2 regions of the Terrabacter sp. AAH1 genome follow, and region 2 is predicted to be linked to the other one. Evidence: riboswitches for the same ligand, from Rfam matches in the RefSeq annotation. Region 2 holds a riboswitch; the other holds the start of a gene.

Region 1 (4,755 bases), on a different contig from region 2:
CACGCCCTGTCGGTCATCGTCGTGCAGGCCGACGGGGCGGCGTATGCCGCCGAGCGCAGTCCCGAGGGCGCGCTCGCGCGGTCGGTGGGCGCGCTCGAGACCATCGGCTCGACGGCCCGCGACGCCCTCACCGAGACCCGGCGCCTCGTCGGCGTGCTGCGCGACCCCGAGTCCGGCGCCGAGCTCGCCCCGACCGGGGGCATCGACCAGCTCGACGACCTCGTGGCGCGCGTGCGCGGCGCCGGCGTGCCGGTGACGCTGACCGTGCGGGGCGCCGAACGCACCAGGTCCGTGGGACTCGACCTGGCGGCCTACCGCGTCGTGCAGGAGGCCCTGACCAACGTCATCAAGCACGCCGGACCCGGCGCCAGCGCGGTCGTCGACGTGGACCAGACGCCCGAACGGCTCCGCATCTGCGTCACCGACGACGGGCGCGGTGCCGGCAGCGTCGACGACGGCCGCGGCCACGGACTGCCCGGCATGCGCGAACGCGTGGCCGTGCACGGGGGCACGCTGACGGCCGGGCCTGGGCCGCACGGCGGGTTCGAGGTGCTGGCGACCATGCCGACGAAGGAGCAGCGGTGACGAACGCGGTGACGAACGCGGTGACGAGGGTGATGCTCGTTGACGACCAGGCCCTGGTGCGGGCCGGCTTCCGGATGGTGCTCGACGCCGAGCCCGACATCGACGTCGTCGCCGAGTGCGCCGACGGGCAGGCCGCGCTCGACGCGCTGCCGGGGCGCGACGTCGACGTCGTGCTCATGGACATCCGGATGCCGCGGCTCGACGGCATCGAGGCGACGCGCCGCATCGTGGCCCGCGGCGAGACGCCGAAGGTGCTCGTGCTGACGACGTTCGACCTCGACGAGTACGTCTACGCGGCCCTGCGTGCCGGGGCAGCGGGCTTCCTGCTCAAGGACGCCGGTCCGGCCGAGCTGCTCGCCGCGATCAGGGCCGTGCACACCGGCGACGCGGTCGTGGCGCCCGGACCGACCCGGCGGCTCCTCGACCGCTTCCTCCCGGTGCTCGAGGCGCCGGCCGGCCCGACGGGCGTCGAGCGGCTCGACGTGCTCACCGAGCGCGAGCGCGAGGTGCTCGAGGCCGTCGGCAGGGGCCTGAACAACTCCGAGATCGCTGCGGCCTTCTTCGTCGCCGAGGCCACCGTCAAGACGCACATCGGGCGCATCCTCGCCAAGCTGGGACTGCGCGACCGCGTGCAGATGGTCGTGCTCGCGTACGAGACGGGGCTGGTGCGCGTCGGCGACGCCTGACGGGGTCGGCCGCCGCGGCACCGGGCCCGGTCACGTCGCCCGCACGTGCGCCTCCTCGCCGGTGCGTCGCTCGATGTCCTTCTCGGCCTGCGCCACCAGCTGGTCCGCGAGGTGACGCAGCGCCCGGGCGACGGCGACCTCGTCACCGATCTCGCGCGACGCCGTGTCGTCGGCCGACCGGTGGCTCGTGCCGCTGGCCCGGAGCCGGTCGGGCGAGTCCGCCACCAGCACCACGGTCGCGCTCGTGTCGTCGCCCGACTCCAGCAGCGAGACCCGCACCTGCCACTCGCGCAGGTGCACGGAGTGCGGATGCGGGCGGTCGGCGTGCGAGCCGGCGGCGTGCGTTTCGGCGGAGGAGGCGCTGCCGGTGGCGGCGTCCGCGTCGTCGACGGCCCCGATGCGCAGGACGGCGCCCGGGCCCGGATAGATCAGGCCGGTGCGCCCGTCGCCCCAGCGCACGAGGTAGGGCGGCCCGCCCTCCGGCCCGCGGACCTCGAGCACCTCGCCGTCCCGCGTGGGCTCGTCGACGTGCTCCGCGGCCAGGATGATGCGGTCTCCGACATGCGCTCTCACGGTGTCCTCCTCGTCGTCGTGACATCAAGGAGAGCACCGTCGGTCCGGCGGAGCGTAGGGACCGTGGTCCTGCAGGTACTGGTCGGTGGACCCTTGCGCCGACGCCCGGCGCGGGCTACCGCTTGCCCGTGGCCTTGTCGATGGCCTTCTGGGTCGCCTTCTCGGCCTTGGCCTTCGTCTTGGCGAGCTTCTTCGCGGCCTTCTTGTCGGCGGGCTTCACCTGGTCGTCCTCGAGGGCCTTGGGCAGGTGACCCGTGGAGCGGCGGTAGTAGGTCGCGGCTCCGCGCTCGGCGGCGACCCGGGCGGCCGAGACCGCCATCGACGAGATGGCCGTGAAGAGGATGACGTCGCGGGTGCGCTCGCGCTCGTAGTCACCCTTGACGGGCACGTTGCGGCCGGTGGCGAGCTTCCAGCCCTTCTGGGCGGCGTCGGTCGCGAGCTTCGTCGCGATGAGCGTCGTGCCGACGCTGAGGACCTTCCACACCGGGCCGCCCACGGGCGTGCGCGGAGCCGCGGCGGCCTTGGCCTTCTCCTTCGTGCGGGAGAGCTGCTTGGCGGCCTTCTTCGAGTCCTTGGAAGCCATGGCGTGACTGTACCCATGGCGGCCGGAGTAGAGTCACCACCACAACTGAAGAGCACCACCACCCATCACGACAGGGGAGCGCGAGACGCGCTGAGAGTGCGGCAGCCCAGACGGCCGAGCCGCAGACCCTCGAACCTGCTCCGGTTAGCACCGGCGAAGGAAGTCGGTATTTCTCAGGTCACCTGACGGCCCACGCCTTGCGGCGTGCCCGTCGCGGTGCCCTCCCCCAGGTATCCACCCCTACTGGAACCCGGGAGTCCCATCATGACCAGCACCATCACCGCCAGCGGGCCGCTGACCCGCTGGCGCACCATCGACCTGCTCACCTGCGCCTTTCTCGGTGTCGCCTTCGGCGTCGCGTACTGGGCGTGGGGCCTGGTCTACGCAGCACCGTCGGCCGCGGTGTCGGCGGGCTTCCCGCCCCTCGCCGCCCTCTTCAGCTGGCCGTGGCTCGTCGCCGGCATCGTCGGCATGCTCATCATCCGCCGCCCCGGCGCTGCGGTCTTCACCGAGCTGCTCGCCGCCGTCGTCTCGGCGCTCATCGGGACCCAGTGGGGCCTGACGACGCTCGTCTCGGGCCTGGTGCAGGGCCTCGGGGTCGAGCTCGGCTTCGCCGCCTTCGGGTATGCCGTCTACCGCTGGGCACCGCTGCTGCTCGGCGGCTTCCTCGGCGGGGCGTTCGAGGCCGTCTACGAGTGGTACTCCTACTGGACCGACTGGGGCTGGGACTACAAGGTCGCCTACCTGCTCCTCCTCGGCGCCTCCGTCGCGGTGCTCGGTTCGCTCCTCTCCGTCGCACTGACCCGCGGGCTCGCCTCGGTCGGTGCGCTGAACCCGTTCCCACCGGGCCAGGAGGTCCGCGAGCAGCGTGCCGTCTGACCTTCCGGTGCGACCGCGAGCCGAACACCTCGAGGCCGGGGCGTATGCCGTGCGCTCCGGCTCCGAGGTGCGCGTCGAGGACCTGACGTGGCGACCTTTCGGGCGCTCGCGTCCGGTCCTCGAGCGCCTCGACCTCGAGATCGGCCCCGGCGAGCGAGTGCTGCTCGCCGGGCCGAGCGGCTCGGGCAAGTCGACGCTGCTGCGGGCCGTCGCCGGCCTGCTGCTCACCGCCGACTCGGGTGAGCTCTCTGGCGAGGTGACCGTGGGCGGCGCTGCGCCGCAAGCGGTTCCGGGTTCGGTGGGTCTCGTGCTGCAGGACCCCGGTGCCGGAGTCGTCGCCTCGACGATCGGGCGCGACGTGGCCTTCGGTCTGGAGAACGTGCAGGTGCCGTTGGCCGAGATGTCGCCACGCGTGCGTGCGGTCCTCGACGAGGTCGGCCTCACTATGCCGGCCGACTGCTCGCCCGCGACGCTCAGCGGCGGCGAGTCGCAGCGGCTCGCCCTCGCCGGCGCGCTCGTCATGGAGCCGTCCGTGCTGCTGCTCGACGAGCCGACGGCCATGCTCGACGCCGCCACGGCCGCAGGCGTGCGCGCGGTCGTCGCCGAGGTGGTGGCCCGGCGCGGGCTCACCCTCGTCGTCGTCGAGCACCGCCTGGACGGGTGGCTCGACCTCGTCGACCGGGTCGTCGTGCTCGACGGGTCGGGCGCGGTCGTGGCCGACGGGGACCCACGCCGCGTCCTGGCTGAGCGCGGCGAGTCACTTGCCGCACAGGGGATCTGGGTTCCAGGCGTGCCTGACCCCGAACCGCTGCCCATCGCCCTCGACCCTGCGCCCGATGCGGCAGCCGGGAGGGTGGCCGACGGCCGCGTCGTCGTCTCTGCGATGGACGTCCGCGTCGAGCACACGACGAGACGGCTGGGGGAGCCGTCACGCGCGACGCTCGCGGTCCACGGTGCCGACCTCGACGCCCGCGCGGGCCGCTCCGTCGCCCTCGTCGGTTCGAGCGGTGCGGGCAAGTCCTCGCTCATGACGGCCCTCGGCGGGCTCGTGGCCCCCAGCGCCGGTGCCGTGGAGCCGGCCCTGCCACTGACCCCAGCGGAGGCGGGCGACCGTGGCAGCGCGCGCGACCGCCTGGCGCCACCGCACGAGTGGGCCTCCACCGACCTGGCGCGGGTGGTCGCCTGGGTGCCGCAGCGCGCCGCGACGAGCATCGTCGGGCGCACCGTGCGCGACGACGTGCTCACGACACCGCTGGCGCTCGGGCAGGACCGCGAGCGCGCCGGGCGGCGCGCCGACGCGCTGCTCGCGGCCCTGGGGCTCGCGCACCTCGCCGACGTGGACCCGAGACAGCTCTCCGGCGGGGAGCAGCGCCGCCTCGCCATGGCCTCTGCCGTGGCCCACGGCCCGGCACTGGTCCTGGCCGACGAGCCGACCGTGGGCCAGGACCG
Region 2 (4,755 bases):
GCCGATCTCGGCGCCGAAACCGAACTCTCCGCCGTCGGTGAAGCGAGTACTTGCGTTGACCATGACGGCCGCCGCGTCGACCTCGGCCGTGAAGCGGCGGGCGGCGGCGCGGTCCTCCGTGACGATCGCCTCGGTGTGCCCCGTGCCGTAGCGGCGGATGCGGTCCATGGCCTCGTCGACGTCGTCGACGACGGCCACGCTCATCTCGAGGCCGTGCCACTCGGTGCCGAAGTCGGTCTCGCTCGCGAGGTCGTATGCCGCACCGGCGGCCTCGGCGTACTGCGTGACCTCGGGCGCCACGTGCAGTCGCACGCCTGCCCCGGCGAGGTCGGTGAGGGCCTTGGGCAGGAAGTCGGCAGCGACGTCGCGGTGCACGAGCAGCGACTCGGCCGCGTTGCAGACGCTGGGCCGGTGGGTCTTGGCGTTGAGGGTGATCGCCTGCGCCTTGTCGAGGTCGGCGGCGCGGTCGACGTAGACGTGGCAGACGCCGACGCCGGTCTCGATCACGGGCACGGTTGACTCGCGCACCACGGTCTGGATGAGGTCGGCGCCCCCCCGCGGGATCACGAGGTCGACGTGGCCGCGTGCGGTCATCAGGGCACGGGCGGCGTCGCGCCCGCCCTCCTCGAGCAGAGTGATGGCCTCGACCGGAAGCCCTTGTGCCGCAAGGGAGTCGCGCATCGCCTGAACGAGCGCGTGGTTGCTGCACGCCGCGGCCGAACCGCCGCGCAGCAGCACCGCGTTTCCCGACTTCAGGCAGAGGCCGGCGGCGTCGACCGTGACGTTCGGGCGGGCCTCGTAGATCATCCCGATGACACCCATGGGTACGCGCACCTGACGGATCTGCAGGCCGTTCGCGAGCGTCGAGCCCCGGACGATCTCACCGACGGGGTCGGGCAGGGCCGCGACGTCGCGCAGGGCCTGGGCCACCGCCGCGACGCGGGCCTCGTCGAGGCGGAGCCGGTCCTGCAGGCTCTCGCTCATGCCGCCGGCACGGCCGCGCTCGATGTCCTCGGCGTTGGCCTGGACGATCGACGGGGTGGCGGCCTCGACGGCGTCGGCCAGGCGCAGCAGCGTGGCGTCCTTCTCGGCACGGGACATCAGGGCGAGGCGGCGCGAGGCCACCCGCGCACCGTCGGCCAGGGCGTTGACCTGCTCGACGACGGTGGGGTCGATCGTCTGGGACATGCGACCAGCGTAATTCGTGCTGCGAGGCACTGGCCCGGGCTTCCGCGCCGTGGACCGACGGACCGCCACCAACAACGTCGCCCGTGCTTGCGGCGCTGCGCTCGTGCCGCTCGTGACGCTCGTGACGCTCGTGCCGCTCGTGACGGTCTGGCCGGCGAGCGGGCTGACCGTGGTCCCCGGATGCGGTGGGCATCGCGGTGTGGTTATGGTTGCGGCGTCCTTCACGGGAGTCCGGCGCACCGGGCTGAGAGGGGGCTGACGCGGCCCCGACCGTCCACACCTGATCCGGATCATGCCGGCGCAGGGACCAAGGAGTCGCGTCCATGCCACGAACCACCGGGGGCCTCGTCCCCGTCCTGCACGTGCTCACCGATACCCGAGGCGGGCGGGATCCGCTGCCCGACGTACGAGCCGTCGTCTCGAGCGGGCCGTGCGCGATCCAGGTCAGGGCCAAGGACCTCTCCGACCGCGACCACCTCGCCCTCACCGCCGCCGTCGTCGCGGTGGCCCGCCCGGCCGGCTGCCTCGTCCTCGTGGACGACCGGGTCGACGTGGCGATCGCCGCGGACGCCGACGGCGTGCACCTCGGCGCCTCCGACCTCCCGGTCGACCTCGTGCGCGCCATCACCCCGCCGGGCTTCGTCATCGGCGCCACCGCCCGGGACGCCGCAGCGGCCCGAGCGGCCGAGGCCGCAGGCGCCAGCTATCTCGGCGTCGGCCCGGCGTACGCGACGAGGACGAAGCCGGGGCTTCCCGACCCGATCGGGCCCGACGGAGTCGCTGCCGTCGCCGCGGCCACGGACCTGCCGGTCATCGCCGTCGGTGGTGTGAGGGTGGCCCACGTGCCGGCGCTACGCGCGGCCGGTGCGTACGGCGTCGCGGTCGTCACAGCCGTGAGCGAGGCCGCCCACCCGCCAGTCGCGGCAGCCGCCCTGGCCGCTGCGCTCGGGAGCCCACCGACACCACCGGCGGCGCCCTCGGCGCCGCGGTCCGAGTCCGGGGCGACCACCATCCGCCGTTGAGCCGGGCGACCGCTCCTCGAGGGGCGCGACCGTCCGGCTGGCAGCGCGTCGCCGTCATCGGCGGCGGGATCATCGGGCTCGCCTGTGCCTGGCGCCTTGCCGAGCGCGGGCACGCGGTCACCGTCTTCGACCCGGATGTCGCGGGCGGAGCGACGCACGCGGCTGCCGGGATGCTGGCTCCGGCGAGCGAAGCCGTCTTCGGCCAGGACGCCCTGCTCGCGGCGGGGTTGGCTGGTGCACGCGAGTGGTCAGGCTTCGCTGCCGACCTGACGCGAGTGGGGAGTGAGGACATCGAGCTGCGCCCCCACGCGACCCTGCTCGTCGCCCTCGACGCGGACGACGAGGCCGCCCTCGCGCGGCACGCCCGACACGTCGAGCGCCGGCACTGCCCCGTCGAGAGGCTCGCCGCCCGCTCGGCCCGGCGGCTGGAGGCGGCGCTGTCGCCCAGGGTCCGGGCTGCGCTGCGGCTCAACGAGACCGCCGTCGACCCGAGGGTCGTCGCACGGGCACTGGCACATGCCGTCGTGGCGAGTGGGGGCGTCGTCGTCCCGCTCGACGTCGAACCCGACGTACGCGCGGGGCGGGCCACCGGCGTACGTGCTCGAGGGACCGGTGGCGTACGCGATGGGCAGCCCACGGGTGCAGCCGGGCTCGCCGACGAGGGCCGCACCTACAAGGCGGACGTCGTCGTCGTGGCCGCGGGCTGGGCGTCAGGGCCGTTGGCCTCAGCGCTCGCTCACCCCGTGCCGATCCGTCCCCTGAAGGGACAGGTCCTGCGGCTCGGCGCCACGCCCGGTGCGCTCACCCACACCGTTCGCGCCACCGTTCGCGGTCGGGAGGTCTACATCGTGCCCAGGCCCGGCGGCGAGGTCGTCGTCGGCGCGACGAGTGAGGACGTCGGCGAAGACCCGACCGTGACCGCCGGCGCCGTCCACGACCTGCTGCACGACGCGATCGAGGTCGTGCCCGAGCTCGCGGAGGCTGGACTTCTCGAAACCACCGCCCGGCTCCGGCCGGCGACCGCCGACAACCTGCCGCTCGTCGGTCCCACGTGCGTCGAAGGACTCGTCCTCGCGAGCGGCCACGGGCGTGACGGCGTGCTGCTCGCACCCATCACCGCCGACGCCGTCGTCGCCCACGTCGAGGAACGGCCGCCTCCCCGGGCCATGGAACCCCTTGCCGCCCGACGCCTCTGCCACAAGGAGCATGCATGACCATCCACCTCAACGGCGCCGAACGCATCGTGCGACCCGGGACGACCGTGAGCGACCTTCTCGCCGACCTGGGGCTCACCCCGCGAGGCATCGCCGTGGCGCTCGACCACGTCATCGTCCCCCGCTCGGCCTGGGCCGCGACCGTCGTGACCGTCGGCGCGCGCGTCGATGTCGTGACCGCGATGCAGGGCGGCTGACGATGGCGGAGCTGAGTCCCGCGTCCTCCGTATCACCGGATCCCCTTGTGGTGGCGGGCCGCTCGTTCGGGTCGCGGCTCATCCTCGGCACCGGTGGCGCGACGAGCCACACCTCCCTCGAGGCCGCTGTTCGCGCCTCCGGGACCGAGCTCGTCACCGTCGCGATGCGTCGCGTCCCCCGGGGTGGCGCCGGCGGGCTGCTCGACGTGCTCGCGCGCTGCGACGTCTCGCTGCTGCCCAACACGGCAGGCTGCCGCACAGCCCGCGAGGCGCTGCTCACCGCCCGCCTGGCACGCGAGGCGCTCGGCACCGACTGGGTCAAGCTCGAGATCGTCGCCGACGACCGCACCCTGCTGCCGGACGTCGTCGAGCTCGTCGACGCCGCCGACCAGCTCGTGCGCGACGGCTTCGTCGTGCTTCCCTACACGACGGACGACCCGGTCGTGGCCCGGCGGCTCGTCGACGCCGGGTGCGCGGCGGTCATGCCGCTCGGTTCGCCGATCGGTAGCGGGCTCGGCATCCGCAACCCGCACGCCATCGAGCTCGTCCGCGACGCGGTGGACGTGCCGGTCGTGCTGGACGCCGGCATCGGCACGGCCTCCGACGCCGCCCTGGCCATGGAGCTCGGCTGCGACGCCGTGCTCCTCGCCACCGCGGTAACGCGCGCGGAGGACCCGGCCGCGATGGCGGCCGCCATGCGTCACGCGGTGGTCGCCGGTCGACTCGCCCGCCTCGCCGGGCGGGTGCCCATGCGCCGGCTCGCTCTCGCTTCCTCCCCCAGCGAAGGCCTGGTCGAGCCATGACGCGCCGGGCTCTCGGTGCCCCGCGGGTGCTCGTGCTGACGGATCGGGCCCAGGTGCGCACGGGCAGTCGGCTGCTCGACGTCGTCGAGGCAGCGCTCGAGGGCGGCGCGGACACCGTGCTCGTGCGCGAGCGAGATCTCGCCGACGACGTACGCGCGGAGTTCGTCCGCGACGTGGCTTCCCTCTGCGCGGACGCCGCTGCGCTCCTCGTCGTCGCTGCACCGGCGCCCCCGGGCCTCACCTCAGCCGTCGGGCTGCACCAGCGCGGCACCGACCTGGGACGGGCGCCGGCGCCGATCGTCGGCCGTTCGTGCCACGGCGCCGCCGACCT

What was found. A riboswitch is a leader RNA that binds a small molecule or an ion and turns the genes downstream of it on or off. The one in region 2 is predicted to bind thiamine pyrophosphate.
Region 1: linked by a shared signal. The riboswitch ahead of ACXR8F_RS18575 (ECF transporter S component) and the one ahead of thiE (thiamine phosphate synthase) in region 2 are both predicted to bind thiamine pyrophosphate.

What each region holds. Positions count from the first base shown of each region.
Region 1 covers NZ_JBTJJV010000015.1:82,108-86,862, reverse strand. Annotated here, with positions in the region: gene ACXR8F_RS18595 (sensor histidine kinase) at 1-585, shown strand, start outside; gene ACXR8F_RS18590 (response regulator transcription factor) at 618-1,271, shown strand; gene ACXR8F_RS18585 (dsRBD fold-containing protein) at 1,302-1,844, opposite strand; gene ACXR8F_RS18580 (DUF4235 domain-containing protein) at 1,960-2,427, opposite strand; TPP riboswitch at 2,490-2,606, shown strand; gene ACXR8F_RS18575 (ECF transporter S component) at 2,692-3,306, shown strand; gene ACXR8F_RS18570 (ATP-binding cassette domain-containing protein) at 3,296-4,755, shown strand, end outside.
Region 2 covers NZ_JBTJJV010000007.1:10,624-15,378, reverse strand. Annotated here, with positions in the region: gene ACXR8F_RS12405 (glutamate-5-semialdehyde dehydrogenase) at 1-1,188, opposite strand, end outside; TPP riboswitch at 1,402-1,513, shown strand; gene thiE (thiamine phosphate synthase) at 1,512-2,210, shown strand; gene thiO (glycine oxidase ThiO) at 2,207-3,424, shown strand; gene thiS (sulfur carrier protein ThiS) at 3,421-3,621, shown strand; gene ACXR8F_RS12385 (thiazole synthase) at 3,624-4,424, shown strand; gene ACXR8F_RS12380 (thiamine phosphate synthase) at 4,421-4,755, shown strand, end outside.